Regions from separate parts of the Actinopolyspora sabaoui genome, predicted to be linked through region 4. Evidence: riboswitches for the same ligand, from Rfam matches in the RefSeq annotation. Region 4 holds a riboswitch; each other region holds the start of a gene.
What was found. A riboswitch is a leader RNA that binds a small molecule or an ion and turns the genes downstream of it on or off. The one in region 4 is predicted to bind cobalamin.
Positions count from the first base shown of each region.

Region 1: linked by a shared signal. The riboswitch ahead of cobN (cobaltochelatase subunit CobN) and the one ahead of ACOQFL_RS14110 (ABC transporter substrate-binding protein) in region 4 are both predicted to bind cobalamin.
Region 2: linked by a shared signal. The riboswitch ahead of ACOQFL_RS11235 (ribonucleoside-diphosphate reductase subunit alpha) and the one ahead of ACOQFL_RS14110 (ABC transporter substrate-binding protein) in region 4 are both predicted to bind cobalamin.
Region 3: linked by a shared signal. The riboswitch ahead of ACOQFL_RS16490 (ABC transporter substrate-binding protein) and the one ahead of ACOQFL_RS14110 (ABC transporter substrate-binding protein) in region 4 are both predicted to bind cobalamin.

Region 1 covers NZ_JBMIHH010000003.1:372,538-380,252, forward strand. The annotation lists gene ACOQFL_RS06800 (precorrin-2 C(20)-methyltransferase) at 1-1,413, opposite strand, end outside; gene ACOQFL_RS06805 (precorrin-8X methylmutase) at 1,437-2,063, opposite strand; gene cobG (precorrin-3B synthase) at 2,060-3,451, opposite strand; cobalamin riboswitch at 3,576-3,700, shown strand; gene cobN (cobaltochelatase subunit CobN) at 3,831-7,445, shown strand; gene cobA (uroporphyrinogen-III C-methyltransferase) at 7,503-7,715, opposite strand, start outside.
Region 2 covers NZ_JBMIHH010000005.1:256,910-264,624, forward strand. The annotation lists gene ACOQFL_RS11200 (coiled-coil domain-containing protein) at 1-268, opposite strand, end outside; gene ACOQFL_RS11205 (hypothetical protein) at 435-1,079, opposite strand; gene ACOQFL_RS11210 (DivIVA domain-containing protein) at 1,084-2,160, opposite strand; gene ACOQFL_RS11215 (DUF3817 domain-containing protein) at 3,096-3,479, shown strand; gene ACOQFL_RS11220 (heme o synthase) at 3,476-4,414, shown strand; gene ACOQFL_RS11225 (Acg family FMN-binding oxidoreductase) at 4,714-5,715, shown strand; partial or broken gene ACOQFL_RS11230 (SAM-dependent methyltransferase) at 5,995-6,279, opposite strand; cobalamin riboswitch at 6,313-6,546, shown strand; gene ACOQFL_RS11235 (ribonucleoside-diphosphate reductase subunit alpha) at 6,690-7,715, shown strand, end outside.
Region 3 covers NZ_JBMIHH010000008.1:163,912-171,626, reverse strand. The annotation lists gene ACOQFL_RS16510 (alpha/beta fold hydrolase) at 239-1,048, shown strand; gene ACOQFL_RS16505 (CHAP domain-containing protein) at 1,206-1,838, shown strand; gene ACOQFL_RS16500 (LamG-like jellyroll fold domain-containing protein) at 1,906-3,807, opposite strand; gene ACOQFL_RS16495 (1-aminocyclopropane-1-carboxylate deaminase) at 4,228-5,238, opposite strand; cobalamin riboswitch at 5,573-5,745, shown strand; gene ACOQFL_RS16490 (ABC transporter substrate-binding protein) at 5,766-6,803, shown strand; gene ACOQFL_RS16485 (FecCD family ABC transporter permease) at 6,815-7,715, shown strand, end outside.
Region 4 covers NZ_JBMIHH010000006.1:368,644-376,358, forward strand. The annotation lists gene ACOQFL_RS14095 (NADPH-dependent FMN reductase) at 399-998, shown strand; gene ACOQFL_RS14100 (ABC transporter ATP-binding protein) at 1,138-1,902, opposite strand; gene ACOQFL_RS14105 (FecCD family ABC transporter permease) at 2,203-3,240, opposite strand; gene ACOQFL_RS14110 (ABC transporter substrate-binding protein) at 3,237-4,265, opposite strand; cobalamin riboswitch at 4,328-4,521, opposite strand; gene ACOQFL_RS14115 (DUF3800 domain-containing protein) at 5,031-5,792, opposite strand; gene ACOQFL_RS14120 (endonuclease V) at 6,050-6,739, shown strand; tRNA gene ACOQFL_RS14125 (tRNA-Leu) at 6,938-7,011, opposite strand; gene ACOQFL_RS14130 (NAD(P)/FAD-dependent oxidoreductase) at 7,341-7,715, opposite strand, start outside.

The sequences.
Region 1 (7,715 bases), on a different contig from region 4:
TTCCGGATCGAGCTCGTCGAGCCGGACGATCCGAACGTCCTCCTCCGTGCCTCCGATGTCCCTGCCGATCACCACCGGAGTGTCGGGAGCACGGTGCCGAAGCAGTGTGTCGCGGGCCGCGCCGACCTGCCAACGCCTGCTCGCGGAGGCAGGGTTGTAGACGGCCATGGCGAGATCGGCACTCGCGGCGGCCTCCAGCCGCTGTTCGATGACGCTCCACGGCTTGAGGCGATCGGACAGCGAGAGCACGCAGTAGTCGTGGCCGAGCGGTGCTCCCACTCGGCTGGCCACCGCCTGCGCGGCGGTGAGGCCGGGGAGCACGCGGACGTTCACGTGCTCGTAGGCCGGATCAGTAGCCGCTTCCAGTACCGCGCTCGCCATCGCGAAGACCCCTGGGTCGCCGGAAGAGACCACGACTACCTCGCGCCCGGTGGCGGCGAGTTCCAGCGCCGCCGCGGCCCGCTCGGCTTCGACCCGATTGTCCGAGGGGTGCTTGCGTTGCCGCGGATTGGTGGGAATTCGGTCGAGGTAGGGACCGTAGCCGACGAGATCGTCGGCGGCGCCGAGCGCCGCCTGCGCCTCGGGAGTCGTCCACTCCCACCCCGCGGGCCCCAGCCCGACCACGCTCAGGCCACCCGAACGCGAACCGGTGCCGTCGTGGGATTCCTCGCTGGCCGCGGTGGTGCCGGTGGTCTCCCCCACCGGACTGGGCAGCAGCGCCAGTGAGAAGTAGGGCACGCTTTCGGGATCGACGTCGCCGAGCTTCTCGACTCGTTGGCGACGTGTGCTGGCGCGCTCCACGTAGTAGGCACTGTCGAGGCAGCCTGCCTTTTCGAAGGCCTCCCGTACCCCCTCGAAGGTCCGTCCCAGTTTGAGCACAGCGGCGGCGTCGGTGTCCCGCAGCCGCTCGGCCAGGGCGCCCGGCTCCAAGGTGCCGGGCAGCACCGTGAGGACCTCGTCACGTTCGGCGAGGGGACGTCCCAGTTCGGCCGAAGCGGCGCTGACCGAATTGACGCCCGGCACGACCTCGGTCTCGAACCGACCCGAGAGCCGTTTGTGCATGTGCATGTAGGAACCGTAGAAGAACGGGTCCCCTTCCCCCAGCAGCGCGACGTCGCGGCCCGCGGCGAGGTGAGCGGCCAGCCTGCCCGCGATCTCGGTGTAGAACTCGTCGATCGCGCCCTGATAACCCCCTGGATGATCGGTGGTCTCGGTGGTGACGGGATACACCAGGGGCTCCTCGATCTGGTCACCACGCAGATAGGGCTCGGCGACCGAGCGGGCGATGCTGTTGCCGTGCCTGGCGCTGTGATAGGCGACCACGTCGGCCTCACCGATCAGACGTGCCGCCTTGACCGTGACCAGTTCCGGATCGCCGGGCCCCAGCCCCACCCCGAACAGTCGGCCGGGCACGGGGTCGTTGCTGTGTTGGCTGCTCACTCTTCCTCGCTCGCGATCGCGTTGATGGCGGCGACCGTCATCGCACTACCGCCGCGCCTGCCGTGCACCACCAGGTACTCGGGGCAGCCGGGGTGCTCCTCCAGCGCCTGTTTTGACTCCACCGCGCCGATGAACCCGACGGGAATTCCCAGTACCGCCGCCGGCTTTCCCGCGCCCTCCTCGATCAGCTCCAGCAATCGGAACAGGCAGGTGGGCGCGTTGCCGATCGCGACCACGGCTCCGTCGAGCCTGCCGCGCCACAGCTCCATGGCTGCCGCGCTACGGGTGGTTTCCAGCTGACGGGCGAGTCCCGGGACCCGCGGGTCGGACAGGGTGCACAGGATCTCGTTGGCGGCGGGCAGCCTGCGGCGCGTCACCCCCGCGGCCACCATTTCCGCGTCGCACAACACCGGAGCACCGGCGGCCAGCGCCTCGCGCGCGGCACCTACCACTCCGGGCGAGAAGGCGAGATCGTCGACGAGGTCGACCATGCCACAGGCGTGGATCATGCGCACGGCCACACCGGCGACGTCCGACGGCAGCTCGTCGAGACCGGCTTCGGCGCGGATCGTCGCGAAGGAGCGCCGGTAGATCTCCTTGCCGTCCCGGATGTATTCGATCACCGGTTGTCCTCGTCACCCGTTTCCTGCTGGTTGTCCTCGTGTCCGTTCCCGGGCTCGACGGTGCTCGCCCCGACGTGCCGGGCTCGCCGGACGGCCTCGGCCACCTCGTCCGTCCCCGCCTCTGTGGCCCATGTCTCGGTCCCGGCGGCTGTGGTTGAGCTGACCCGGTACCCGGAGGGACTCGCCAGTACTTCCACCACCGGACCACGCGGAAGCCCGCAGCGGCGCGAGCAACCGGCCCAGTGCACCGGCAGGACACCGGTGTCGGTGTCGCCGGCGTCCGCCGCCTCGACATAGGCCAGCCCACGCGCGGCGTCCCGGTGGACGTCTGCCAGGGACTTGGCGCATCCGGGTTCCCCCGCACAGGCGGTCGCGCCGTTGAACGGCGAGGCTGTTTCGACGATCAGACCGCACGAGTGCAGCGCGGAGAGCCACGTCGAACACTCCTCTTCGGCGACGCCGGGGACGACCACCGTCCGCCAGGGCGTCAATCGGACCGTACCCGACGCGGCTTCGGCCGCTCGTATGATGCAACGCAGCTGCGCCGGGGACAAGCGCCCCAGCGGCGCTCCCACGCCCAGGGCTGCCCGCCCCTCGGAGCGAGCCAGCTCACCGACAGCAGGTCTTTCCTGGGAATTCATCCACTCGGTGAACGAGACGGACGACCGGGATGTGACATCGGCAACGGATTCCGGCCACCGCCCCACACGAGCACGAAGCGCGTCGGTCAACTCATCCAGCGTGTCCAACTCGGCCACTCGCCACGCCGAGGCCCCATGCCGTTCCCGTACGGCGAGGAACTCGCACGCGGCCGTGACCGCGGCGGCGGGCGCCGCGCCGGGCGGGACGCGCACTCCCGAATCGCTCCCCGCCAGCAGCACGGCGACGCTGTCGGAGGACACCGGCAGCAATCCCACATCAGCACGCAACCGCGCCAGATCACCGCTCCCGTCGTCGACGGTGAACAGGAACCTGCCGGACAGTTCGGCCAGCGCGGGCTCTGCGCACAGCAGCGCGTCGAGTTCCGCGGCGAGCCACCGCACCGAGTGCAGTCGGCCACGACCGTCGAGTCCCGCGTAAGGGGCGGCGATGATGTTGCGCACCCGCTCGTGGGTCAGCGAGGGCAGCAGACCGACCTCGGCCAACAGCCGTCCCAAGTCCTCGGGAGCTTCGACCCCGCGCAGCTGCAGATTCGCACGCGAGGTCAGCTCGACCGTGGAGTTCCCCAGCTCAACGGCTGCCTTCGTCAGGGCGCGCAGCTGCGGGGCCTCCAGTCGACCACCGGGGACTCGGATCCGTGCCAGCCCACCGTCCGCGGCCTGATGAACCCGGAGCGCACCGGGGCACGCGTCGGCTCTGTCGCGGTCGGCACTGTAGTTCTCGGACACTCCGGCGATGCTACGGGCCGCACCACTGTGCGCCGCGACACGATGGCGGGTCGGGGTGTGCCCGCAGCTTGACGAGGGATCCGCACGTTCCCGAAACTGGAGCGCGTATCTGCGGTGGATCACGGAGGAAGCCGGTGCGAGTCCGGCGCGGTCCCGCCACTGTCACCGAGGAGCGAACTCCGTAGACGGTCACTGTCTCGTGGAGATGGGAAGACCGGAGCGAGCGATGATCCGGCAGCCAGGAGACTCCGACCACCGCCACCACTGAAAAGGGGCGAGGACCCCTGGGAAGGTTACTGATGCGCCGTTCGAACGCGCGTGCATCGCGCGTCCTGTCCTGGTCGGTCCCCCCGGTTTTCGACGCCGAGGAGCCAATCGCATGATCCTGCTGCTGTCCACTTCCGACACCGACCTGCTCAGCGCACGGGCCAGCGGCGCCGACTACCGGCTCGCCAACCCCGCCCGGGTCGGTGCGGACGATCTCCCCGGGCTGCTCGACGGGGTGGACCTCGTCGTGGTGCGGCTGCTCGGCGGCCGCAGGGCGTGGGAAGAAGGGCTCGACGTCCTGCTGAACGGACCCCGACCGGTGGTCGTACTCGGCGGGGAACAACAACCGGACGCCGAGCTCATGGAATGCTCGACCGTTCCGGGTGGAGTGTGTGCCGAGGCGCACGCCTACCTTGCCCACGGTGGGCCGGAGAACCTGACCCAGCTGTTCCACTTCCTTTCCGACACCGTGCTGCTGACCGGGCACGGCTTCGCTCCGCCGGAGGAAACCCCCACCTGGGGCAGGTTGGAGCGCACACCCGGGCGGACGGCGGGCCCCACTGTCGCGGTGCTGTACTACCGGGCGCACCACATGGCGGGCAACACCGCGTTCGCCCACACCCTCTGCGACGCGATCGAGAACGCGGGCGGACAAGCGATGCCGCTGTTCTGCGCCTCGCTGCGCACCCCCGACCCGGAACTGCTCGAAGCGCTGCGCGGAGCGGACGCCCTGGTGGTCACGGTGCTCGCAGCGGGAGGCAGCAAGCCCGCGGTGGCCACCGCCGGTGGGGACGACGAGGCGTGGGACGTCGGCGCACTCGCGCAACTGGACATCCCGATCCTGCAAGGGCTGTGCCTGACCAGCAGCCGCACCGCCTGGGAGGAGAACGACGAGGGACTGTCCCCGTTGGACATGGCCACCCAGGTCGCGGTTCCGGAGTTCGACGGCAGGCTGATAACGGTACCGTTCTCGTTCAAGGAGAACGATTCCGAAGGACTGCCGGTCTACGTCGCCGACAGCGAGCGCGCGGCGCGCGTAGCCGGAATCGCGGTCCGGCACGGGAGGCTGGGACACATCCCCGCCGAACGCAGGCGCCTGGCGTTGATGCTCTCGGCCTACCCCACCAAACACGCCAGGGTCGGCAACGCCGTGGGGTTGGACACCCCGGTGTCGGCGGTGCGGATGCTGCGCTCGCTGCACGAGCACGGCTACGACATCGGTCCGGCGGAGGGCCCGGACGCCCTGCCCGGTGTCGAGGCGCAGGACGGCGACGCGCTGATCCACGCACTGATCGCGGCGGGCGGGCAGGACCGCGACTGGCTGAGTGAGGAGCAGCTGGCGGGCAATCCGGTACGTATCCCCGCCAAGCGGTACCGGGAGTGGTACGACTCGCTCCCCGAACAGCTGCGCGCCGACATCGAACAACACTGGGGACCGCCGCCCGGTGAGCTGTTCGTGGACTACTCGCAGGACCCCGACGGCGAGATCGTGCTCGCCGCCATCAGGGCGGGCAATGTCGTGCTGATGATCCAGCCGCCGCGTGGCTTCGGGGAGAACCCGATCGCGATCTACCACGATCCGGACCTGCCTCCGAGCCACCACTACCTGGCCGCCTACCGCTGGCTGGTCGACGACTTCGACGCGCACGCCATGGTGCACCTGGGCAAGCACGGCAATCTGGAATGGCTCCCGGGCAAGACCGCGGGCATGTCGGCGGCCTGCGCCACGGACGCGGCGATCGCCGATCTGCCGCTGATCTACCCTTTCCTGGTCAACGACCCCGGTGAGGGGACGCAGGCCAAGCGGCGGGTGCACGCGACCCTGGTTGACCACCTGGTTCCTCCGATGGCCCGCGCCGAGAGCTACGGCGACATCGCACGACTGGAGCAGCTGCTCGACGAGCACGCAAACATCACGGCGATGGACCCGGCCAAACTGCCCGCCATCCGCAGCCAGATCTGGACGCTGATGCAGGCCGCCAAGCTCGATCACGACCTGGGTTTGGAGGAGCGCCCGCACGATGCCGAGTTCGACGACATGCTGATGCAGGTCGACGGTTGGCTGTGCGAGGTCAAGGACGCCCAGATCCGGGAGGGGCTGCACGTGTTCGGGGATCCCCCCGCTGGGGAGGCCCGGGTCGGTCTGGTGCTGGCGATGCTGCGGGCGCGACAGATGTGGGGTGGTCAGCAGGCCGCGGTTCCGGGACTGCGGGAGGCGCTGGGACTCGCCGAGGACGGTTCGGAGGCCCGGGAACGGGTGGACGACGTCGAAGAGCGGGCACACTCGCTGGTGTCGGCCATGGAGGAGCACGGCTGGCAGAGTGAGAAGGCCGAGGAAGTCTGCCGGGCGGTGCTGGGTGAGGTGCCGGAACGGGTTCCCGAGGTGCTGCGGTTCGCCGCCGCGGAGATCGTGCCGCGACTCGCGGCCACCACCGACGAGATGGGCTCGACGCTGCACGCGCTGAACGGCGGCTACATCCCCTCCGGACCGAGCGGCTCCCCACTGCGCGGCCTGGTCAACGTGCTGCCCACCGGCAGGAACTTCTACTCGGTGGACCCGAAGGGCATTCCCAGCAGGCTGGCCTGGGACACCGGTTACGCCATCGCGGAGTCGCTGCTGCAGCGCTACCGCGAGGACAACGGTGAATGGCCCGGATCCGTGGGGTTGTCGATCTGGGGCACCAGTGCGATGCGCACTTCCGGTGACGACATCGCCGAGGTGCTCGCGCTGATCGGGATCCGCCCCACCTGGGACGACTCCTCGCGACGGGTGAACGGCTTGGAGGCGATTCCGCTGGACGAGCTGGAGCGCCCACGTGTGGACGTCACGGTGCGAATCAGCGGGTTCTTCCGGGACGCCTTCCCGCACGTGGTCAACCTGCTCGACGATGCCTTCCGGATGGTCGCGGAGTTGGACGAGCCCGACGAGTGGAACCACGTGCGCGCGCACACCAGGGCCGATGTCGCCGAGCACGGCGACGAGCGCCGCGCGACGATGCGGATCTTCGGTTCCAAGCCGGGTGCCTACGGTGCGGGGATGCTGTCGCTGATCGACAGCCGCAACTGGCGCGACGACTCGGACCTCGCGGAGGTGTACACGGTCTGGGGTGGTTTCGCCTACGGTCGCGAACTGGACGGCGTCGAGGCTAGGTCGGACATGGAGACCGCCTACCGCAGGATCTCGGTGGCGGCCAAGAACACCGACACGCGTGAGCACGACATCGCCGACTCGGACGACTACTTCCAGTACCACGGCGGGATGGTGGCCACCGTGCGGGCGCTGAGCGGCGAGTCTCCCGCCGCCTACATCGGGGACAGCTCGCGACCGGACTCGATCAAAACCCGGTCGCTGCACGAGGAGACCTCGCGGGTGTTCCGCTCCCGTGTGGTCAACCCCCGCTGGGTCTCGGCGATGCGCCAGCACGGCTACAAGGGTGCCTTCGAGCTCGCGGCCACGGTGGACTACCTGTTCGGTTACGACGCGACCACCGGCGTGGTCGGCGACTGGATGTACGAGAAGCTCGCCGAGACTTACGTCTTCGACGAGCAGAACCAGAAGTTCCTCACCGAGTCGAATCCGTGGGCGCTGCACGGAATCGCCGAACGACTGTTGGAGGCCGCCAACCGCGAACTGTGGGCGGAGCCGGACCCCGAGACGCTGCGGGGACTGCGAGAGGTCTACCTGCAGGTGGAGGGTGATCTGGAGGACGGTCCCGGCGGCGAGTGACACCGAGGTTCGTCGGCGTCGATTACGGGCGGAATCGCCGCCGACATTCGGGCCGAATCAGCCCACCGGCAGGGAGCGACGGTCGGGCGCCAATCCCGCCACCGGACCGACGACGATCACGGCGGGTGGCCGGATTTCTGAGTTCTCGACCTCGTCGGCCACGTCCCGCAGGGTGCTTCGCAGCGTCCGTTGCGTGTGCATGCTGCCTTCCTGGACCACCGCGACCGGCGTTTCGGAACTCCTGCCGTGTTCGAGCAGCACGTCGGCGAA
Region 2 (7,715 bases), on a different contig from region 4:
CCCGCTGGGAGGCGGCTGGTAGACCCGTTTCCGAGGACTCCACGTGGTGCAGGCGTTGCTGTGTCTCGATCAGCTCCTGACGGGTCCGGTCGTAGAGCTCGCGCAGATCCGAGTTCAGTCGAGCCGATTCGTTGCGATCTATGGTCACCAGTTCGAGCTGGTTCTCCAGCACCTCGAGATGCTCCAGTACCTGCTCACGTTGAAATCCGCGGAACTGGACGTCGAACCCGGGCCGGAGCGGAACCACGGCGTCGGCGGCGTCTTCCATGTCGAATCCTCCTGTCCGCGACTGCCCTACGAGATCGGCTCGATGATGATCGAGAGTGGGATTGCCGTATCGGATCGAGACGTGGGATCGCTGGTCCCCACGAGGGGGTGCTTATCGGCGTGCCGCGCCCGGTGGGATTTCGGCTCGCCGCCGGGTGGCTCCGGCGCTACCGCTGTTGCCTGCCGTTGCTCGAATGACCGTTCTCCTCCATCCGCAGTTCGCCGGTCAGGCGCATGCGCAGTTCCTCCAGCCGCTGTTTGCTGTCGTCCATCGGTTGGATGTACTCCCGGTGGAACCGCTCCGCGCTCTCCTCGCTGCCGAAGTGGGACTCGGCACCGGGGCTCCCGGGGGGCGAGTCCCCGGCGTTCGACTTCCCGGGGTTCGTGGGTTGTTCGGTTCGGGCGGGTTGTTCCGACACATCGGTTCCGGCCATCGCGTCTGGTTCGGTGGGTGCCTCCACCCCGGTAGGAGTGACCGGCCGGTTCCGAGGACCCTCGTCCCGTGTCGGGTCCGTTCGGTTATCCGGTTCCGCCGCGCTTGCCTCGGAGGACTCGACGCGCTCCGCGTCGTCCTCCTGCGGAGCTCCCCTTCCGATCCTTCTCGGTTGCCCGTTACGTCCCGAACCGCTCAGCAGGGCCGTCGAGGTGGTCAGTCTGGCCAGTTGCCTGCGCAATCGTTGTTGCCGTCGCCGTGCTCGGAAGAGCAGGATCGCGGCCGGAAGCGCCGTGAGTAGGACTCCGGAAAGCACCGCGAGCCCCAGCCGGAGCAGGTGCCATCCGGCCGGAGCCCACGGGATCAGCTCAGCAGTCATCGAATCAGTGTCCGTAGTCGACCGAATGGGGGTGGTTCTCGCCGTCCGTACCCAGGGGGTTTGCCCTGTTCAGCACGGGGACCTCGTCGTGTACCGGGTCGTCCTCGGTGACGGGGTTCACGGGGATCGGCCGATTGCCGGTCTCCGCGGCCTGCTGGTCCGGCTGGAACGGGATGCGTTCCTCCACCGACTCCCGCGGCATTTCCGGTTCGGCGGGGGAGAGCGCTTCGCGTGTCTCACCGGTTGCCCCACCACCGGGAGTGGCGTAGGAGAGGTCCGTCTCCCGTTGGGGCTGTTCGACGATCAACAGCGGTCGGGGCTGTTCGCTGAGTACGTCGCGTTGTTGCCCGACGAAGGTGGCCACCGCGTCCATGTTCTGCACCAACCTGCTGCGCAGATCCTCCAGCTGTTCGGCGCGGGAACGCAGCTCACTCATGAGCTCGCTGTGCCTGCGACGGGCGTCCTCCTCCAAGTCGCCGCAGCGCTGACGAGTGTTCTGGAGCAGCTCGTCGGCGTCCCTGCGCGCGGCTGTCAGGGCCTCTTCGTAGGTACTGCGGTAGGACTGCTTGAGTTGCTCGGCCCTCGCCTCGACCTGGGCGGAACGCGAAGCGTGCTCCTCGTCGAGACGCTTTCTGCGTTCCTCGAGGTCGTCGACGAGTTCCGAACACTCCTGGCGCAGTTCGGCCGCGCGGTTCTCCGCCTCGGTCCGGACGCGTTCGGCATCGGTCTCCGCGACGCCGCGGATCGTCTCGGCCTCACGGTTGGCGTGCTCACGAATGGCGGTGGCTTCTTCCTCCGCCATGTTCAGCATGTGTTGCATCCGCGCGGTGATGTAGGGCTGCCCGGTATCGGCGTTCTGCACCCGTTTCAACTCACCGGCGGTTTCCTCCATCTGCCTGCGCGTCTCATCGGTGATGCGCCGTTGGTCCTCGTTGAGCCGGATCGCCTCGTCCCTGTCGGTGACCAGGATCCGGATCTGGTCCTCCAGCAGTTCGATGTGTTCCAGAACCTGTTTTCGGTTGAATCCGCGGAACTCGTTGTCGAACCCCGGCCTAAGGGGAACGATGGCCTCGTCTTCCATGGTCCACCGCACTTCCGCTCGACACTGTGCTGCTGGTGATCCTAAGCGGAGTGACGGATTTTCCGGCGCATGCTTGATGCGCACGTCCGCGTTCTCACTCGAACGAGCGAGACTCCTCGTTGAATGAAATAAATTCATTTTATTGTGGGTAGGTACGCGGATGTTACGCGCGAAATCGTGGCGAATACGAAATCGATAGGAAAAATTTTCACGAAACGTGTGGCAGTGCTCGACGAATTCCCTGACCCGCGCTGAGCATGCTGCGACTGTATTCCGGAGGTACGAGTAGGCTCCCAACTCGAAGGAGGTGGCCGACACGAGTTCACCGAACAGGCGTGCATCGCCAACCGCGGTCCGAGGCGGTCTACCGCATTCCGCGCGACCGGGCGTGCCGAGGCGACGAACTCCGAGCCACCACCGGCCGACGAGTCGATGATCACCGCCGCCCTCGCCACTCGGAAGCCCGAGTCGCGTTCCTACGAGTTCGGCGCCGAGGCGTACCACTCGGCCCACTCGCCACTCGGCCCACTCGGCGAGCACCGGTAGCGGGAGACCGCTATCCCGGCTCGCCGATCGTTCGTCGACGGCGGCGGCCCGGCTGGGGTCGCTCGCGCGTGGTGGTCGCTCCGGGGATGGCCGTGCCGCGGCGCAGCCCGGAGCGCTCGCGGTGACCCGCCTGGGGCGTCCCCGTGCATCGCGTGAACCCGGCGGTTCGGGGTGCCGTTGTACCCGCCCGAAGTGGCCGAGACCACTGTCGGTGTCAGGTAGTCGCAAGTCGCTGTGAGCCGTGGCGTACGGTCTTCAGCGACGGGCAGCCACGGTGGCCCGCCTCATCCGCGTGCCACGGACGGCAGTCGATCCATCGGCCCACGAACGGGACGGACACCGCCGCCGGGGTCGTGGTGGAGGCACGAGGCGGGATTGAGGGAGTTGTCGTGAAGCCGAGTGTTCTGCTGACCGGTTACCGGGTCATGGCGTATGTGACGGCCGTGCTGCTGATCGCACTGTGCGTGGCGATGGTGGGCAAGTACGGCTGGCCGAGCGGCACCGACGTGCAGCACGTCGGCGAGACCGCCACCACCGTCATCGGAATCGCCCACGGTTGGCTGTACATGGTCTATCTGGTGTTGGCACTGTTGATCACTCGGCTGTTGCGGGTCCCCATCGGGCCCATGATCCTGGTCCTGTTGGCCGGAACGATTCCCTTCGGTGCCTTCTTCGCCGAGCACAAGGTGGTTCAGTGGTTCCGCGTGTGGAGCACAGCAAAGTACGGTCCCGCGGCCGGGACAACCCAGCAGACCGGGTCGGCGCAGACATGACGACCGCGACACGATCCACCGGGGACGAGGAAAGCTCCGCGGGCCGCGCCGGGGCGCGCGGTGTGCTCAGCGCCTATTTGGCACTGACCAAGCCACGCGTCATAGAGCTGCTGCTGATCACCACGATTCCGGCCATGTTCCTGGCGGAACGCGGGGTCCCCTCGTTGCTGCTCGTGTTGGTCACCCTGGTGGGGGGAGCCATGGCAGCGGGCAGTGCGAACACGCTCAACTGCGTCGCCGACTCGGACATCGACGCGGTCATGGACCGCACCAAGTCCCGCCCGCTGGTCAGCTACCGCGTGCCGCGTACTCACGCCCTGGTGTTCGGGCTCGTGCTGAGCGTGGCATCGTTCGCCGTGCTGTGGGGCGGGGCGAACCTGTTGGCCGCGGTGCTCGCGCTCTCGGCCACGTTGTTCTACGTCTTCATCTACACGCTGGTGCTCAAACGGCGCACCTCGCAGAACATCGTCTGGGGCGGCGCCGCCGGCTGCATGCCGGTCCTGGTCGGCTGGGCCGCCGTCTCCGGAACCGTGGAGTGGCCCGCGGTGGTGATGTTCGCCGTGGTCTTCCTCTGGACACCCCCGCATTTCTGGTCCCTGGCGATGAAGTACCGCGAGGACTACGAACGGGCGGGCGTGCCGATGCTTCCCGTGGTGGCGACTCCGCGGCAGGTCTCGGCGCGCATCCTGGCCTACTCCTGGGCCACCGTGGCGAGCACGCTGCTGCTGATCCCGGTCACCAGCTGGATCTACGTCGGCTGTGCCGTGGCGATCGGTGCGGTGTTCCTGGTGATGGCACAGCGACTGCACCAGGGGGTGCGCCGTGGTCGCGGCGTCAACCCGATGCGGCTGTTCCACCTGTCGAACAGCTACCTCAGCGGGTTGTTCCTGGCACTGGCCGTCGACGCCGCGATCGGGCTGCCCGTGCTCGGCTGATCAGTCCGGCACGGATGGTGCTCCCGTCGCGGTCCGAGCTCGTGCGGTTGGCACTGCTCTCGCCGATCCTGAGCGCGGTACCGTCCGCCCGCGCTTTTCCGCCGGCATATATCCGTCGAATTCCGCTCGTGCCCGGTAACCGCGCTGCGGCTTTCCCGGCACGGCGGCATAGTGAGCCCTGGGATTTCGATATCCGGCCCTTTCGCGCTCGGTGATCCCGCCCGGCACTTCGGCCGCCACTGGTGCCGATCGATCGCGCTATCGCGGCGAGCGCACACTCGTGTCCCAGGGGGTCGACCATGAGTTGGCTCAGACCGCACCGGCGGCGAGCCGGTACTTCCACAACCGAACAGGGTTGGTCACCCGAAGAGGTCCACAGCCTGGAGGACGCGGTCGCCCGGGCACCCTCGGTGCACAATACCCAACCTTGGGAACTGACGACGAGTGATCGCACGGCCCTGCTGCGTGAGCGACCCGACGTGGCACTCGAACAGCACGATCCGGAAGGCAGGGATCGGCGGCTCTCCTGCGGCGCCGCGGTGACCAACCTGTTCCTCGCGGTGCGCGCGAGCGGCTGGGCCGCCCAGATTCGACGGGGACCGGAGGAAAGCGAATCCGACGATCCCCGGCTGGTCGCCACCGTCGGGGCCACGCATCGGCAACAGCCGACGGTTTCCGAGGGGCAGCGCTTCCGGGCGATCCCCCGGCGTGCCAGCTATCGCAGGCCGTTCCACCAACAGCAGCTCCCCCACGTGGGGCGGGAGGCGTTGCTGGCGGCGGGGAACTCCTCCGAGGTTCACGCGCGCTGGATAACCGGTATCGAGGAGGCCAGGACCCTTGCCGAGATCCTGGGCTACGCGGCTCGAGTGCACCGCAGGGACCGCCACTACCAGCGGGAACTGGCCATGTGGCTGGTGAGTGGACAGGGTGGTGTGGACCCGGGAGGCGGCATCGCCTCCGAGGATCTCGGTAGCGAGGGTGTGGCCGCCGTCGGCCTCGTCGGCTCGAGCAGCAGGCTGCCCGACGAACGGCATCTCTCCGAGTGGATCGCGAATGAGTCGATCATGGTGCTGACCACCGGCACCGACGAACCCGCCGCGCACCTCCGTGCCGGTGAAGCCATGCAGTTCGCCTGGCTCACCGCCACCAGCCTGGGCCTGGTGGCCTCGGTCATCACGCAACCGTTCAACCTCACCGAGGTGCGCGCGGGACTCCGGGACCGACTCGGACTGCCGGGGCCCCCGCACGCGTTGCTCAGGTTCGGTTATCCCGTTCCGGTGCCGAGTCAGCGCCGTTTCTGAGGCTGTCCGAGGTTCGAGGTCGTGGCCTGCCGGGGCTGTCTCAGCGTGCCAGACGTCCCGCCGCTCCGTACGCGTTCGAGACCTCGATCGCCTCGCGGGTGACAGTGTCCGGGGTGCCAGCTCGGCAGCGGTACGAGTCCGGGGTCCACCAGTTCGTAGCCCCATCAACTCGGTTATCTCGTGCGGAGGGCGCCAGCTGACCGGTGTCGGCGTGCGGGCCATGACCTCCTCGGCGTCGGCGAGCAGTCGCTGTGCGTGGGCCACCGCCACCGGTTCGTGATCGCCGTAGGTCACCCGGGTACTCGGATTGAGCGACTGGGCCACTTCGTGCACGTTGCCAACGGTCGGAATGCCCGCCCCCAGGTCCAGGAACTGGTCGATCCCCCGCGCGGACAGGTACGCGACCGCGCGTCGTCCGAGGAAGGCCCGGTTGGCCCGCGCGTACTCGCGAGCGTGTGGTCTCGCGGTCGATCCGGCCTCGGCCGCTGCACGATCGGCCGCGAAGTTGGTGGCTCCACCCAGGTAGTGGTCGTACACCCGGGCAGCAAAAGCTCGGTAGCCCATGTGGGGGTTGCATAGATCCAACAAGTCAACATGTAGTGTGTTGATGTCGGCGGTTCACCGGATTCGAACGATTCGGTGTGCCAACAGGGAACCCGGTGCGACTCCGGGACTGCCCCGCAGCGGTAAACGGGAACGAACGCCGTGCCACCCCCAGGGTGGTTTCAGCACTGGACGTCGATTCGTCCGGGAAGCGACGGTTATCAGGACCGGCGGTCGAACCGCCGGAAGCCCGTGAGTCCGAAGACCTGCCGTCGATGCGCGCACGAGCGTGCGCGCCGTCCGCGACCTCGAGGGAGGGTCCGCGCGAACTTGGCCGGACGCGTGCCCCGGAATCCGGTGCCGTGTCCCGCGGGCCTCGTGTGTTCCCGCCCGGTCCGGGCATCGGTTCGAACTCGCGAGGAGAGTGCACAGTGACTCAACTGTCCGACGCCGTCGTGTCTTCCGTCGCCCTCGACATCCGCGTCAGCGGCCCGCTCGGGGAATCGGAACCACTGAACTGGGACAGGGTGTCCACAGTGGTGGAACAGGCCTGTGCCGGGTTGGCGGACGTGTCCGCCGAGCACGTGTTGCGCGAGGTGCGGCGCAACCTCTACGACGGTATCTCGTCCGACGAGCTGGCGAGCGCGCTGATCATGGCCGCCCGCACGCTCGTCGAAGCCGAACCGAACTACTCACTGGTCACGGCCCGGCTGTTGTTGGACGACCTTCGCCGCGAGGCCCTCAGCTTCCTGGAGGGACAGCAGCGTGAGGCCGACCAGGAAGAGATGCGGCACCGCTATCCGGACTACTTCGCCCGCTACGTGCGACACGGCATCGAGATCGGCCAGCTCGATTCGCGGCTGGGTGAGTTCGATCTCGAAGAACTCGGCGCCGCGTTGCGCCCGGAACGCGACACGCTGTTCGACTTCCTCGGGGTGCGCACCCTTTACGATCGCTACCTGCTGCACGACCGGGGGATGCGTTACGAGCTGCCGCAGGCGTTCTTCATGCGGGTGGCCATGGGGCTCGCGCTGGCGGAGGACGATCGCGGCCGTCGTGCGGTGGAGTTCTACGAGCTGTTGTCGGGCATGGATTTCATGTGCTCCACCCCGACGCTGTTCAACGCGGGAACCACCCGTCCCCAGCTGTCGTCCTGCTTTCTCACCACCGTCGACGACGACCTGCGGCACATCTTTCACTCGATCGGCAACAACGCCAAGCTGTCCAAGTACGCCGGAGGACTGGGCAACGACTGGACACCGGTACGCGGCATCGGTGCCCACATCAACGGCACCAACGGGCAGTCCCAGGGTGTCGTGCCGTTCCTCAAGATCGCCAACGACACGGCGGTGGCGGTCAACCAGGGCGGCAAGCGCAAGGGCGCGGTGTGCGCCTACCTGGAGACCTGGCACATCGACATCGAGGAGTTCCTCGACCTGCGCAAGAACACCGGCGAC
Region 3 (7,715 bases), on a different contig from region 4:
GAGGTCAGCAGAGCTGGAAACCACCTGCCGTAGAAGAGTGCTGAGGCTTCGTGCCAAGTCCGTCCCCGGCTCTTTCGAGCGCTTCACCGAAACGGTGCCGACGGGGTTCGTCCTCGACTACGTCCGGGCGCACCATCTCTTCCCGGAATTCTACGAGCACTCCGCTGAACCCGGTGCTTACCTGCACACACGGCACTCACTCGCGGAAGTGGCACGACAGTGAACAGGAGGGTTAGACATGGGCACGCATCTCCGCGCCGGGGAGCTCGACATCTGGGCCGAACAGACCGGACAAGGACCGGATGTCCTGCTCATCGGTGGACTGGGCGATACCGTCGAATCCTGGCGGTTCCAGCTCGACGGGCTCTCGGACCGCTATCGGCTGACCGCCTTCGACAACCGGGGAGCGGGGCGGACAGCGATGCCCGCCGCTCCTGTCTCAGTGGAGACGATGGCCGACGACGCTGCACACCTCCTCCGTGCGATAGAGATCCCTTCCCCCCATGTCGCGGGCTTCTCGGGCGGAAGCATCATCGCCCAGGAACTGGCGCTGCGGCACCCCGATCTCGTGCGCAGCCTGGTCCTGCAGAGCACGTGGCCGGCGATGGACCCCTATCTCCGCTCGTGGGCCAGGTTCGTCCGCTGGCTGGTGGAAGTCGCTCCGAGCGAACGGGCGTTCCTCGAGGGATTCTTCCTCGACATCTACACAGCCCGAGCACACAACGACGGAACCGTCGACCGGTTCATCGAGGAAGTGCTCGCCTTCCCCCACAAACAAGCGACCGAGGACGTGCAGCGGTTCCTCGACTGCTTCATCGAACACGACACGACCGAGCGTCTTCCCCGGATCTCCGTGCCGACGCTCGTCCTCGCCGGTGGTCTCGACCCGACCGCGCGTCCGCGGCTGTGCCAGGCCGTGGCCGAGAAAATCCCCCACGCGAGGGTCGAAGTGCTGGAAGAGGAGGCCCACCAACCCTTCCAGGAGATACCGGAGGAATGGAACTCCCGCGTCGACGCATTCTGGCGCGGCATCGAAACGGGGAGCTGAATCCGTCGACAGCCGCCCACCGGGCAGCGGCACGTCGAGGGGCCTAGCCCCTGACCAGCGGTTTCACGGGCGCGCACCGGGCAGGAACGTTTATGCACGCTCTCTGAACGGTATATCGGGTGGTGAACGCGTCAACGTCGAGCGGGAGGTGCTGGGCGTGACTCACCGAGATGACCGGAGCGGCGAACCGGCCGCATGCCGGCCTCGCAGGCGTGGAGCCGTGCTGGGGCTCGCGACGAGCCTGTCGGCGGCGGCCGCGATCACGGCTGCCGTACTCGTGCCTTCCACATCCGAAGGACCGCCCGAAGCCCCCACCGGAGACACGGCAGCACCGGTGCTCACGGCCGACCCAGGCACCGAGCGAGAAGAGATCGTCACGGCGGCACGGGCCGAGCTCGGCACCGAAGAAACCGGCAAGAACTGCCACAAGTACTCCGAGCAGTGCGTGCCCTGGTGCGCCCTGTTCGCCATGTCGAGCTGGGAAAAGGCGGGCGTGGAGGTCGACCCCGAGGAGTTCTCCTTCACCGGCGACGTCTACACCACCGGACAGACCGAGGGCACGGCCTACGGCAGTGCCCAGCTGGACAGCGCCAGGCCGGGCGACGTGCTGCTGTTCGGCACCGGCCCGACGACCCCCGACTCCAGCCACCACATCGGTGTGGTCGAGAAGATCCAGGGCGAAAGGGTTACCCTGATCGAGGGCAACACGGGAGACAACCCCGACAGGGTCATGCGCAAGACGCACGAGCTCGGCGAGAACACCTTCTACGGCGGCGTGCGCCCCTGGTGACGCGACCGCCGCAGCCTGCGGTTCAGCCTCGCTCGTGGCCCGCCCGTGCTTCAGGTCCTCCTCTCGCTCAACGCCCCCGCCCGCTGTCCGAGCTCACCGCGCTGAGGAACTCCTCGGGCCGCAGCGCGCGAGCGGTGATCCGGGTGTCACCCAGCGAGCCGTGGAAACCCTGGCCGTAGCGCCCCGCGCTCTGCTTGGCCCCGAGCGCGAACGGCTCGCCGAGCGTGGTGATTCCCTTCGACCGAGCGGCGGCGTTGCGCGCGACCTTCGACCGGTCCACGTACACGGTGGTGTGCCGAGCGTCGTTGACCACGGCCACGTGCACCCACTGCCCGAGGGGCAGCGTGTGGCTCCAGCACGTGGGGTCGTCATCGCGGTTGTGCGGGTACACCACGTACTGCAGGAACCGCTCGCCGGACAGGGCCAGGCCGCACGGCGCGTCGTCGGTCGAGTAGCCCCCGTCCTTGCCCGCGTCCCCCGCGCGGCCCTCCCAGCCGAAGATGCCCATCCAGGCGTGCGAACCCCGGAACGGCTCGGGCAACTTGAGGAACGTCTCGATGGTGTACCCCTGGGTGAACCCCGCGCTGTTGATCGGCGCGCCCCGCTTCGCCCGCAGCACCCCTCCCCTGTTGGGGCTCTGGCCGCCGTCGAACCACAGACTCGCGTGCGCGGGCGCGGCGTCGTGGTGCTCGCCGGAGAAGGTCAGCACCTCCGGCGGCCCGCCGTGCAGGCGCTGCACGGTCAGGTCGTTGCCGTTGCCGCTGAGATCCCGGGCGACCGCTCCCACCGCCACCGGGGCACCGTCGTTCCCGACGTCGAACCCCGAGCGGTCGAACCGCCAGTAGGCCACGGTGTCGCGGTGCACCACCTCCGCTGCCGGTCGCTGCGGCGACGAGGTCGGTGGTGCGAATCCCGCGAACCGCTCCGCGAAGTCGAGCTCGACGCCGAATCGGTCCGAGTTCGTGGTGAGTTCAACGTTCGCGGCCTCCAGCGGCGAGCGCCGTGCGGCGTGCTGTTCGCGCAACCACGGCGAGAACGTCGCCACGTCGATCATGCCGCGCACCGGATCGAACGAGTACAGCCGGATCATCCCGGCGCCGCCGTAGTAGTAGTCCTGATAGTTGACAAGGTGCAGGTGCACGGCGTTGCCCGCGTCGTTGGTCAGCGTGGTGCGCCCGCAGGGCCAGTAGTGGCCGCCGAGCGCCAGGAAGATCTGGTCGTTGCCGCGGATGAGCCCCTCCCACAACCGTTGCCCGTGCTCGGAAAGGTGGGCCGTCCCGTCCTCCTCGGCCCACACCAGGTCGTGGGTGGTCAGGATCGTCGGCAGTTCGGGGTGCTTGTCCAGCACGCCCCGCGCCCACCGCACTCCGTGATCGGAGACCCGCCAGTCCAGCGCGAGCAGTAGCCAGCTCCGACCACCACCCTCGAAGACGTGATAGCTGTTGTAGCCGTCCGGCGAGGAGCCGCCGTACGTGTCCATCCGGGCGAACCGGTCCGGTCCGAACGTGCGCAGATAGGGCGTGTCGCCGCGCTGATCGTCGCCCGACACGTCGTGGTTGCCGCCCAGCACGCTGTAGGGCATCCGGTGGCCAATGCCGCGGAATGCCTGATCGGCGATCCGCATTTCTCGCTCGGTGCCGTGTTCGCTGACATCACCGAGATGGGCGAGAAAGGCGATGTCCTGCTTCCGAGCATGTTCCGCCACCCACAGCAGTCCCGCGCGCACCGGTTCGGGGTCGGAACCTCCCTCGTCGATCAGGTACTGCGTGTCGGGCATGACGGCAAGGGTGAAGCGGGTGCCGGTGTCGGAGTGGCCGTGCCACCCGCTTCGCGCGTCGGCCGCGGCACCGGTGGCGGTGACCGACGAGGTGGCGGTGACCGACGAGGTGGCGATCGCGACGGAGGTGCCCGCGACGGCGCGGAACAGGCCGCGACGGGTGACGTCGCGGTGTTCGGAATCGGTGTCCACAGTGCTCTCCCAACGGGGCTATCCTGGCTGGTTGTGTTCGCTGCCAGCCTGGTCACCACGGTTGGCGTGGCGGTGACGCACGGCCGAACGCCGCGCCACCGGCGGATGAGCGCGAACCGTCGTTCGCCCCTCGAAACCTCGTGAACGCGACGGGTGGACATCTCCTCTCCGGCTGTGGTGGGGAGACGGAGACGCATCGCTACCCTGCGAGCGCGGTCCCGCGAAGCCCTCGGCACACCTCGGGCCGCCCCGACGGCTCGACCACGGCGCCAAAACCCGAACAGGCACGGCGTGCGTTCGGAACGGACCACATCGGGTCCGGCGACTCCGTGTTCTCGGCTTACCGTGGAGTCGCATTGGCTCCAGGTATCCGTGGCGCCGCTGGCACCGGTGCGTCACTGCCGCGGCCGACGTCGTGGGTCAGTTCCGGAACAGGGCGCTGTAGGCGTTCAGGGCGGGTTGGCCACCGAGGTGTGCGTAGAGCACGTTGCTGTCCGGTCCGATCTCGCCGGAGGTGACGAGATCGATGAGCCCCGCCATCGATTTGCCCTCGTAAACCGGGTCGAGGATGACGCCCTCGAGCCTGCCGGTCAGCCGGATCGCTTCCAGCGTCGACTCCACGGGGATCCCGTAGTGCTCACCCGCCCACCCCTCGAGCACGGTGATCTCCTCGTCCCACAGCTCCCGGCCCAGCCCGATCTTCTCCGCCGTGTCTCGCGCGATCCGGTCGACCTGAGTGCGGGTGCTGTCGATCTTCGCGGAGGCGTCGATCCCGAGGACCCGGCGGGGCCGTTCCTGCTCGGCGAAACCGGCGATCATGCCGGCGTGCGTGGAACCGGTGACGCTGCAGACCACGATGGTGTCGAAGAAGACGCCGAGCTCCCGTTCCTGCTCGGCGACCTCGTGGGCCCAGTTGGCGAACCCGAGCCCGCCGAGCGGGTGGTCGGAGGCACCGGCCGGGATCGCGTACGGCGTGCCTCCTTCCGCGCGGATCTCCTCCAACGCGTTCTGCCAGCTCTGCTTGAAGCCGATGTCGAAGTCGGCATCGGTGAGCTGGACCTGCGCGCCCATGATGCGTGAGAGCTGGATGTTTCCGACCCGGTCGTTGACCGCGTCGGGCCAGTCGACCCAGCTCTCCTGGACCAGACGGGCCCGCAACCCGAGCTTCGCGGCGACGGCCGCGACCTGCCGGGTGTGATTGGACTGCACCCCACCGATCGAGACCAGGTGGGTGGACTCGTTGGCCAGGACGTCCGGAACCAGGTACTCCAGCTTGCGGGTCTTGTTGCCGCCGAAGGCGAGGCCGGAGTTGCAGTCCTCCCGCTTGGCCCACACCCGCGCCCCACCGAGATGGCTGGTCAAACGTTCCAGAGGATGGATCGGGCTGGGCCCGAACAGCAGGGGATGACGTGGGAAGTCGCTCAGAGACATGCTCCTCCTGTCCAATCGAAAGTCTGCGGGGCTCGGCTGCTCCACCACCGGGATCCTGCGCTCTCCGCGCTGTCACGTCCACCCACGGCCGCCCGGCCAGCCGAGCACCAGCTCGCACCCAAACCGAGCCCGGTAGCGCCGCCGGGGGGTCGTCGATCCCGCTGCCCGATAGGGGGAGTTCTCCGCCGAGGACGTCAATTCGCCGGTGCATGCGCTGTCCCGCGCGCCGCCACGCAGCACAAGCCCAACCTCGGCTCGCACATCCGGCAGTCCCGCCAGGGGTGACTGAGTGGGTAATGTCATGCGAAGGTCCAACATCGCGCATCGAGCGTGTAACTTCGGCTTTCGCCGCAGTGCACGGGAAGCCGGTGAGAGTCCGGCGTGGTCCTCGCCACTGTGACCGGGAAGCGTCCCCGCACCAGCTACGCCACTGGCCCAAGCGCCGGGAAGGCAACGTGGACGCGACGATCCGGAAGCCAGGAGACCGGCTGCGGCGCAGGTATCGCTCGACGATGGATTGAGGACCGATGCGCCACCCGGCGACACGTATCGTCGCCCGGCCCCGCGCCGGAGGCGACCGACCACGCCGCGCCGCCACGCTGTTGGCCGCGCTGACGCTGACCGCGCTGATCGCCGGATGTGGCACCACCGGCGCGCGAACGAACGCCGGTGCCCGGGAAGAGTCCCCGGCCGGGTTCCCCGTCACGGTCACCAACTGCGGAGAGACCACGACCTACCAGCGCCCTCCGCGACGCGCGGTGACGATGAACCAGCACACCACCGAGATCATGCTCGCGCTCGGTCTGGCCGATCGCATGGTCGGTACCGCCTACCTGGACGATCGCATCCTCGCGGAGTATCGCGAGGAGTACCGGCGGATTCCGGTGCTGGCAGAGCGATACCCCTCCTACGAAGCGCTGTTGCAACAGGCACCCGACTTCGTCTACGGCGGCTACACCTCCGCCTTCGGCCAGCAGGACGGGCGCTCGCGTGAGCGACTGCGCGAGGCGGGCATCAGGACTCACCTGAACATCGCCAATTGCACCGATGGAGGGGTGGGCATCTCCGAGGTACACGAGGAGATCCGCACGATCGCGAAGATCTTCGACGTACCGGAACGGGCCCGAGAGCTCATCGACCGTATGAACGCGACGCTGTCGGAAGCTCAGCACCAGCTGGGCGAGGTGGAACCGGTGAGCGTATTCGTCTACGACAGCGGCACGAAGTCGGCCCTGACCGCGGGCGGTGACGGGATCGCCGACGCGATCGTCCGGATGTCCGGCGGCCGCAACGTCTTCGCCGACCAGCGAGACGGCTTCGTCGACGTCTCATGGGAACAGGTGATCAAGCGGCGTCCCGAACGAATCCTGATCCTGGACTACGGATCGACCACGGTCGAGCAGAAGAAACGCCTGCTGCTGAAAAAGCCGGCGCTGGCGAACGTTCCGGCCATCGAGCACCGGAGGTTCGCGGTGCTTCCGCTTTCCACCGCCGTGGCGGGAGTACGCGTACCCCGCGCCGTGGCCGAGCTGAGCGAGCAACTGCATCCGGGACGGTTCCGGTGAGCGGAGGCAACGTGCGGAGCTCCGCCGACGCCGTGTCGGAGGACACGAACCCGGCAGTCGAATCGAACCCGGCAGCGAAATCGACGCGCCCCGCTCCGGAGCACGTTTCGCCTCGTGAGCGCCGGATCTCCTACCCATTGGTACTGGTCCTGCTCGGCGCCGCTCTGGTGGTCGCCGTCGTCGTCGGTCTCGCCGTCGGGTCGGTCTCGCTACCTCCGAGTGACGTGACCGCCATCCTCGTGCACCGGGTTTCTCCGGGAGGGATCGATCCCGATTGGCCGGCCACCTACGACACGATCCTGCTGGACGTGCGGCTTCCCAGAGTGTTGCTCGCCGGGATCGTCGGTGCCGGACTCTCGGCCGTGGGGACCGCACTGCAGGCACTGGTTCGCAACCCGCTCGCAGATCCCTTCCTGCTCGGGATCTCATCTGGAGCCTCCTTGGGCGCCGTGACGTTACTGGTTACCGGCGCCACGGTTCTCGGGACGCTCGCCACCCCGATGGTGGCCGCGTTCGCCGGTTCGATGGTCACCCTGGCGGCGGTCTACGCCCTCGCGAACTCGGGCGGGCGAATGACCACCACCCGCCTCGTCCTCGCCGGTGTGGCGTTGTCCTACGTGCTGTCCGCGCTGACCGATCTGTTGCTGAGCACCGCCTCCGATCCGCACCTGTTGGCCTCGATCCGGTTCTGGCGGTTGGGCAGCGTCGCCGGGGCGGAGTGGCGGACGCTGCCGATACCGGCGATCGTGGTGCTGGTCGGTCTGGCAGTGCTGCTGTGGCAGTCCGGTTCGCTGAACCTGCTGCTCGCGGGCGAGGAGTCCGCAGGAATCCTGGGGTTGGACGTGCATCGCTTCCGCGCCGGAATGTTCGTGCTGGTCTCGCTGATGACCGGCGCGATGGTGGCGGTCAGCG
Region 4 (7,715 bases):
ACGAACCGGAGGGTTCAACCCCGCCAGGGTGCCACGAGCGCATTCGATCACGGCGGGCGGGACTGCCGGTAACCGGCCGACCGGCGCGGATGCCGAGCTTCGGGGGCGATGCGAATCCGGGATCCCTAACCGGCCACCGCTCGGTTACTCGATCACTCGCGCCACACACCCACTCGGCGAAGACGTTCGAACACGGCACAGACCGTGTCACGTTCCGGTTCCAGATTGTACGCGAACCGGACGGCCCCCAGTCCCCGATTCCGGTTTCCCGGCAACCGAATCCGGAAGTGTCCGATCGGGAACTTGACTTCGAGTTTGATCTAACTCGTAGCTTCGATCTCGGCAACGACAACCGGAGCGGGACGACCGCCGCTTCCGGCGCGAGGGAAGGAGACGAGATGACCATCGACCACAGGACCGGCGCCAATCTGCGCGTGGCAGTGATCATCGGCAGCGTCCGGGAGGGGCGCTTCGGCCCGACGGTGGGCAACTGGATGGCCGCCGAGGCCGAACGCCACGGTGACTTCGATGTCGATCTGGTGGATCTGGCCGAGGTGGAACTGCCGATCGACATGAGCGCGGAATCCGCCTCCGACGCGGGGAGCTCGAAGACGTCACTACACGAACGGCTCGACGCCGCGGACGCCTTCGTGGTGGTCTCGGCCGAGTACAACCGCAGTTTTCCGGCATCGTTGAAGAACGCGATCGACCACCACAAGTCCGAGTGGTACGCGAAGCCGGTCGGACTGGTCTCCTACGGCGGGATCGCGGGCGGACTGCACGCCCTGGAGAACCTCAGGCAGGTGTTCGCCGAGGTCCGCGCCATGACCGTTCGGGACACGGTGAGCTTCCAGTGGGCCGGGCAGGCCTTCGACGAGGAAGGCTTTCCCAAGGACAGGGCGGGCAGCACCGCCGCGGCCAAGATGATGCTCGACGACCTGTCCTGGTGGGCGACCGCGCTCCGGGAGGCGAAGGAGAAGCGCCCCTACCGAAGTTGATCGGGTGCGCGTTGCTCGGGCGGCCTTGCTTGGGTGGCCTGGCTCGGACAGCCTCGCCCGAAGGGACCACCACTCGGTGGTGGGGCCTCCCCGTAGCGCACGGTGGAAACCCCGCGAGAGGTGACGGCGGAAGCTCCGATCACTCCGGGAAGAACCGTATGGATGGGCGTCCGTCCGGTCCTTCGGCGTCCACCCTGGCGCGAACGTTGTAGACCTCGGCGATCAGCTCCTCGGTCAGCACCTGTTCCGGGGAGCCCGCCGCCACGGCACGCCCCTCCGCCAGCACCAGCAGGTGATCGCAGAACATGGCCGCCAGGTTGAGGTCGTGCAGGGCGATGACGCTGGTCACCGGGATCCGGACCACCAGCGCCAGCAGCTCCAGCTGGTGCTGGATGTCCAGGTGGTTGGTGGGCTCGTCCAGCAGCAACTCCTTCGGCTGCTGTGCGAGCGCCCGCGCGATCTGGACCCGCTGGCGTTCCCCGCCCGAGAGGGTGTGCCACGACCGGTCGACCTTGTCCTCCAGCCGGGTGTACTCCACGGCCGAGCGCACCGCTGACTCGTCCTCGGCCGTGGCGCCCGCCCAGGCACGCCGGTGCGGGATGCGACCGAGGCGGACGACGTCGAGCACGCTCATGTCGACCTCGGTGCCCGCGTGCTGTTCGACCACGGCCACCCTGCGGGCGACGTTCTTGCGCCCCACTCGTTCGATCGGGGACCCGTCGAGTCGGACCACACCCTCCGACGCCGAACGAACCCCGGACAGCAGTCGGAGCAGGGTCGACTTGCCCGAACCGTTCGGCCCCAGCAGGCCGACGGTCGCTCCCTCCTCCGGGGCGATGCTGACGTCCTCGACTATCAGCTTCCCCCCGGTGCGCCAGGAAACCTCCTCGGCCAGCAGACTCATGAGCGTCGCTCCCTGCGATTCGTAACGGAACTTGCCTTGTCAGGTCGGATGCCGCCTTCGTTGTCGGTCTACCGCCACGTTGTGCTGCTCATCGAGCTTGTCCATCTCACCGGCACTCTCCTGCGCGACAGCGCCGAACACCAAGCTCGCCACCGACACCGCCGCGGGTTCTCTCGTGGTGCGCTCGCGAGGAAGGCCCGACGTGGTGTAGTAACTACCCGATGTCGGGCCTCCCCGGAGCGAGCGCCCGCGAGAGGTTCCGCCAAGCGAGCTCCGCGAAAAGCGGGTTGAGCACCTTCATCAGTGCACCTTGCGGCTGCGGTAGAGGATGACCACGAACGCGGGCACCCCGACCAGCGAGGTCATCACGCCGACCGGGATCTCCTGCGGATCCAGCGCGGTCCGCGCGATCGTGTCGATCCACACCAGGAAGATCGCCCCCGCCAGCGCGGTGGTCGGCAACAACCTGCGGTGGCCGGGGCCGACGATGGCCCGCGCCGCGTGCGGCAGCACCAGCCCCACGAAACCGATGGCTCCCGAGGCACTGACCAGCGTGGCGGTCAGCAGCGCCGTCACCACGAGCAGCAGCAGCCTGGTGCGCGCCACCGGAACGCCGAGCGAGGCGGCCGCGTCCTGCCCGAAGGTGAACGCGTCCAGCGAACTCGACTTGGCCGTGCACACCACCAGCACCGCGAGCAGCGCGCCAAGGCACAACCACACCTCGAACCAGCCGGTTCCACTCAGCGAGCCGAGCAGCCAGAACAGCACGCTGCGCGTCTGCCGGGAGTCGGCGACCGACATCACGATGAACGAGGTCAGCGCCGAGAACAGCTGCATGGCCGCGACGCCGGAGAGGATCACACGGTCGGCGGTGCCGCCGACGATGTGGCTCAGCACCATCACCAGCGTGAACGAGAGCAGTGATCCGAGGAACGCGCCGAGTGACAGCGAGAGCACCCCGCTGCCAATGCCCAGCACCACAACCAGCACGGCCCCGGTGGAGGCCCCGGAGGAGATCCCGAGCACGTAGGGGTCGGCCAGCGGGTTGCGCAGCAGGGACTGCATGACCACCCCACACAGTCCGAGCCCGGCACCGCACACCGCCGCCAGCATGGTGCGCGGCAGTCGGAGATCCCAGATGATCCCCTCGCGGATCAGCGAGAGCCCGGCGTCGCCGAGACCGAGATGCTCGCCCACGACCGCCCACACGTTGGTCACGGCGATGTCGGCCGGGCCGAACGTGATGGTGACGGCGACGGAGAGCGCGAGCAGCAGCAGACCCGCCAGCCAGAGAACGGCGGCGGCACCTCCGCGCGAGCGGGCCAGTAGGGCGGTCACTCGACGAGCCCGAACTCACGCAGCTTGGCCGCGACCCGTTCCACGCCGTTGACGGTACGGATCGAGGGGTTCATGGCGGCGCCGCTGAGCCGGATGTAGCGGTCGTTGCGCACGGCGTCCATGTGCTTGGTGACCGGGTTGTTCTCCAGGAACTCGATCTTCTGGGCGGCTTCCTCCGCGGTCTGGCTCTCGCGGGTCAGATCGCCGATGACCAGCACGTCGGGATCGCGCTGGGCCACGGTCTCCCAGTTGATCTGGGGCCATTCCTTCTTCGTGTCGTCGAAGACGTTCTTCGCGCCGATCTCCTCGGTGATGATGCCGGGGGCGCCGCAGCAGCCCGCCATGTAGGGCGACTCCTTGTTGGCGAACCAGTAGAGCATGCTCACGCCGGAGGCGTCGATGTCGGAGGAGGCCTTGTCCATCCTGCCGCGCAGCTCCTCGACCAGCTGGTCACCGCGCTTTTCGACGTCGAAGACCCGCGCGAGCTCCTCGATCTCCCGGTAGATGGTGCTCATCTCGAGTGGTTTGCTGCGTGCGCCGTCGCCGTCGCCCTCGTTGTTCTTGACGCAGTCCGCCGGGGAGAGATAGGTGGGCACGCCCATCTTGGCGAAGTCGTCCCGGGAGGACACCTCCTGGAAGGTGCTCTCGAAGGAGGCGGAGACGAAATCCGGTTCCTCGGCCAGCACCCGCTCGTAGGAGGGAGCGTTGTCGGCGAGCCTGGGAACCTTGGAGTTGGCTTCCCGCAGACTCTTCAGGACCGGGTCGGTCCAGGTGGCGGTGCCGACCATGCGGTCGGCGAGGCCGAGCGAGAGCAGGATCTCGGTCGAGCCCTGGTTCAGCGAGACCGTGCGTTCCGGCGGGGCCTCGACGGTGATCTCCCCGCCGCAGTTCTCGATGGTCTTGGGATAGCCCGCGGCGCTGTCCTGGGCGGAGGTTTCCGAACCGCTGCCGCCGCAGGCGGTCAACACTCCGAGCCCGAGCGGAATAAGGCAGGTCAGGGATAAGACACGGGACGATCTCTTCATGAGTCCTTCTCCGTCGGGGCTCCATGCGCGAGAGCCGTGCGGGCGGTTTCCGTGCGTCGCGTCGGGCGACGCCACAGCCAGCAGGTTTTCGGGCTCGAGATCGTCCACTCGGAGCGCCTTCCCGAGAGCTCGTCTCAGTGGCCGCTGCTCCGCGCGTCCCTCTCACCGCTGCGCGTCAGCTCCGGATTCGCACCGGATTCCCTGCGCCGCCCGGTGGAACTGCCCGGGCGGGTTGACTGGCGAGGAAGAACCTAACAATCCCGGCGAGTGTGGCTGCGCTCGGTGTGGGCGGCGCAACGTCGTCGCCCGAACACAGCCGCAACAGGAGACGCTACTCACAGCCGCTTCGACGCCCGGAGATCCGGTGCGGGGCTCTCCGGGTAACCGCTGGGCGCGTGTCGGCGGGCGACGAGGACCTCGCTCGGTGCACCCTGTTGTCGATGTTCCCAATCGTCCGGAAATGGGTTGGTCATCCGAATCAGACGCAGTGCCCCCAACCCCGGGTGAATGCTGCTCGCTCCGAGCGGATGAGAGCCAATCAGCTCTCCCCCTGTCAGGTGTAGTTCACCTGCCGGTACCGAAGAGTGTTGACTCTGACGCACAGTGAGACATAATGGAAGGGCCAACGTCGTTGGCGAGTGAGACAATGAACCGGAGCCCTTCAGGGGTTGCGAGGATGAGCCGGAACCGGGAAACCGGATCCCTCCGCCGCAGGCGGTTGTGGCCCCTCGAGCCCACTGAGGGGCTCCGTTTTGTCCGGACGCGTCATGTGCTCTCGAGCAGGCTCGGCCACCAGGACCGATTGGTGACGAAGTCGTTCTCGCCGATGATCTTCATTCCGTAGTTGAGCAGCTTGCCCTTTGCTCGGTGCAACTGGTGGCCGCACTCGATCAGCAGCTGGGCGGCTCGGACATCGTCGGGAGCTCCACGAAGTGCCACCGACAGGATGCCCGCGTGCAAATCGGCCAGCTGGAGGCCGTCATACTCACTCGTTCCGTGCCAGCTCGGTGGCCATCGAATGTGTTCCCAGGGCGTATGCACCGGAGAGGGAATGTTTTGAACCAGATTCAGATAACTAACCGTTCCGTCGTGATCCATATGCCTGACTGACCCCAACCGCAGGATCGCCAGTCGCGCTCCGCCGTGCCACCCATGAGCTGCCAGCGCGATACGTTCCAACAACAAGCGTGTCGTGTAGTTGTAGAACTTCTCATTGTCGCTCCGTAGAGCTTCATTGAACTGGACCGTAGCCTTGTGAGTAATGACGTGAATCGTTTTCGCGTCCGGGATGCTGGCGAGCATACTCGTAGCGAGCTGGCGACGGTCCGCCCGCTTGGGCTTAAAGTGCTCGACCCAGTGCAGCGGGCGTGAAGTTCCGATCTCGTATCGCAGCCCGGCAGCGACCGCCCTCGCGTAGGAGACGCTCTCCGCCGGAATCATCAGAGCGGTCATCGCGAAGAACGTGGAGGAATCTTTACCGAATCCACGGTCCCCGGTTTCGTCGACATACACCTCGACCTTGGGCAACTTGCCCGCCCAGCTGGGCGTACGAGGCATAGGTGCTCTCGAACCAGGAGACAACATCAACCTCCGCTCCAACTTCCGGCGATCCGCGGCTCACCGCAGCGTGATCACCACTGACACGGCGCACGATGATATCGCTTCGAGCACGAGAGAATACGGACAGCGAGTTTTGTGCAAGATCGGCCGTAGTAGATGCTGATGCAGCCGCCTTGGACGATGCGGTCGCTCGTAATGTTCCTGGTGTGTCGGACAATGGGGCGGTGATTGGCGTCCGTGATCCGCATCCGTGGCCCATGACGGAGCAGGAAGCCGTCGCTGTGCAGCAGCGGCTGCGGCCCCTGGTGCGTTTCGACGGTGAACCCGAGGTCGTGCGCACGGCGGCAGGGTTGGATGTGGCCTACCGCGAGGAGACCGACGAGCTCGTGGCGGCGGTGACGGTGCTCGACGTGGCCTCGCTGGCCGTGACCGACAGCGTGGTGGTGCGCGGCGAGCCGGAGTTTCCCTACGTGTCGGGGCTGTTCGCATTCCGCGAGGCGCCGCCGCTGCTGGAGGCGCTGACCCGGCTGTCGAGCGAGCCGGACGTGCTCGTCTGCGACGGCCAGGGGCTGGCCCATCCCCGCCGCTTCGGAGTGGCCTGCCACCTCGGCGTGCTGACCGAGCTCCCCAGTATCGGCGTCGCCAAGACCGCGATGGGCCACTACGAGCCGCCGGACGAACAGCGCGGCGATTGGTCACCGATCCGGTTCGACGAGGAGATCGTCGGCCGGGCGCTGCGGACGCAACGAGGCGTGAAGCCGGTGTTCGTCTCGATCGGCCACCGCTTCACCCTCGATGCGGCGTGCGAACTGGTGCTGCGGCTCGCACCGCACTACCGCCTGCCCGAGACGACACGGAGCGCGGATCGGTGGGGGCGCCGGGGCTCGGTCGGCCACTGGGCGCACTGGTCGTGATCGGCACGGGACTGTCCACGTCGCGATGTTCGACAAGGAAGCGACGAAAGAGGACAGTGGAGGGGGACGGACAAACGTCACGTCCACGATCTCAGGGAAGAGCGTCTCGGCAGCGGCACACCGAATCCAAAATGGACGCCCCCCGGCCCATCCCGCTGAGCATAGTGATCCACACGTACCGTGAACAACGGTTTTCGGTGCCCCCGGTCGGACTCGAACCGACACTACGACGATTTTAAGTCGTCCGCCTCTGCCGATTGGGCTACGGGGGCGCGTCCTCGGCTCGTCACCGACACGCCTTCGGTAACCGACCCACAGTGGGCCCCTTGTTAAGACGTGCCAATGCTGCCGTTGGTTCCAGAAGAAACGAAACCGCCATCTGGAGCAAACCCGATCACAGCGTGTGAAAAACATCAACACTGCCGCGCCACACGCACTACCACAGCCACCCATACAGGTGACAACTTTCAGGTAATGCTCGTGAACAGGTCACAGAAAGTCAAGAGAACGGGAGATCACACACAACGGGCCGTGCGCCGGTTCCCCGACGCACGGCCCGTTGCCGATCGTGTGATCACCGACCGAGGAGCCCGGAACGGGCTCAGCTGGAAGCCGCACGCTTGAAATCGGAACGGGGGTTCTGGATCTGCCCCATCGAGACGACCTCGCGCCGGAACAGGAACGCGAGTGTCCAGTCGATGACGATCCGCGCCTTGCGGTTGAAGGTCGGCATCTTGCTCACGTGGTAGGTGCGGTGCATGAACCAGGCCACGAAGCCCTTTGCCTTGAAGCCGTAAACGTCGGCCACGCCCTTGTAGAGCCCCAGCCCCGCGACGGAACCCGCGTTGCGGTGGAAGTACGCGGCGGTCTTGCGGCCACGCAGCGAGGAGATGAGGTTCTTCGCCAGCTGATTGGCCTGGCGAACGGCGTGCTGCGCCGAGGGGGCACAGGTGGCGTTGGGATCCTCCTCCGCCTT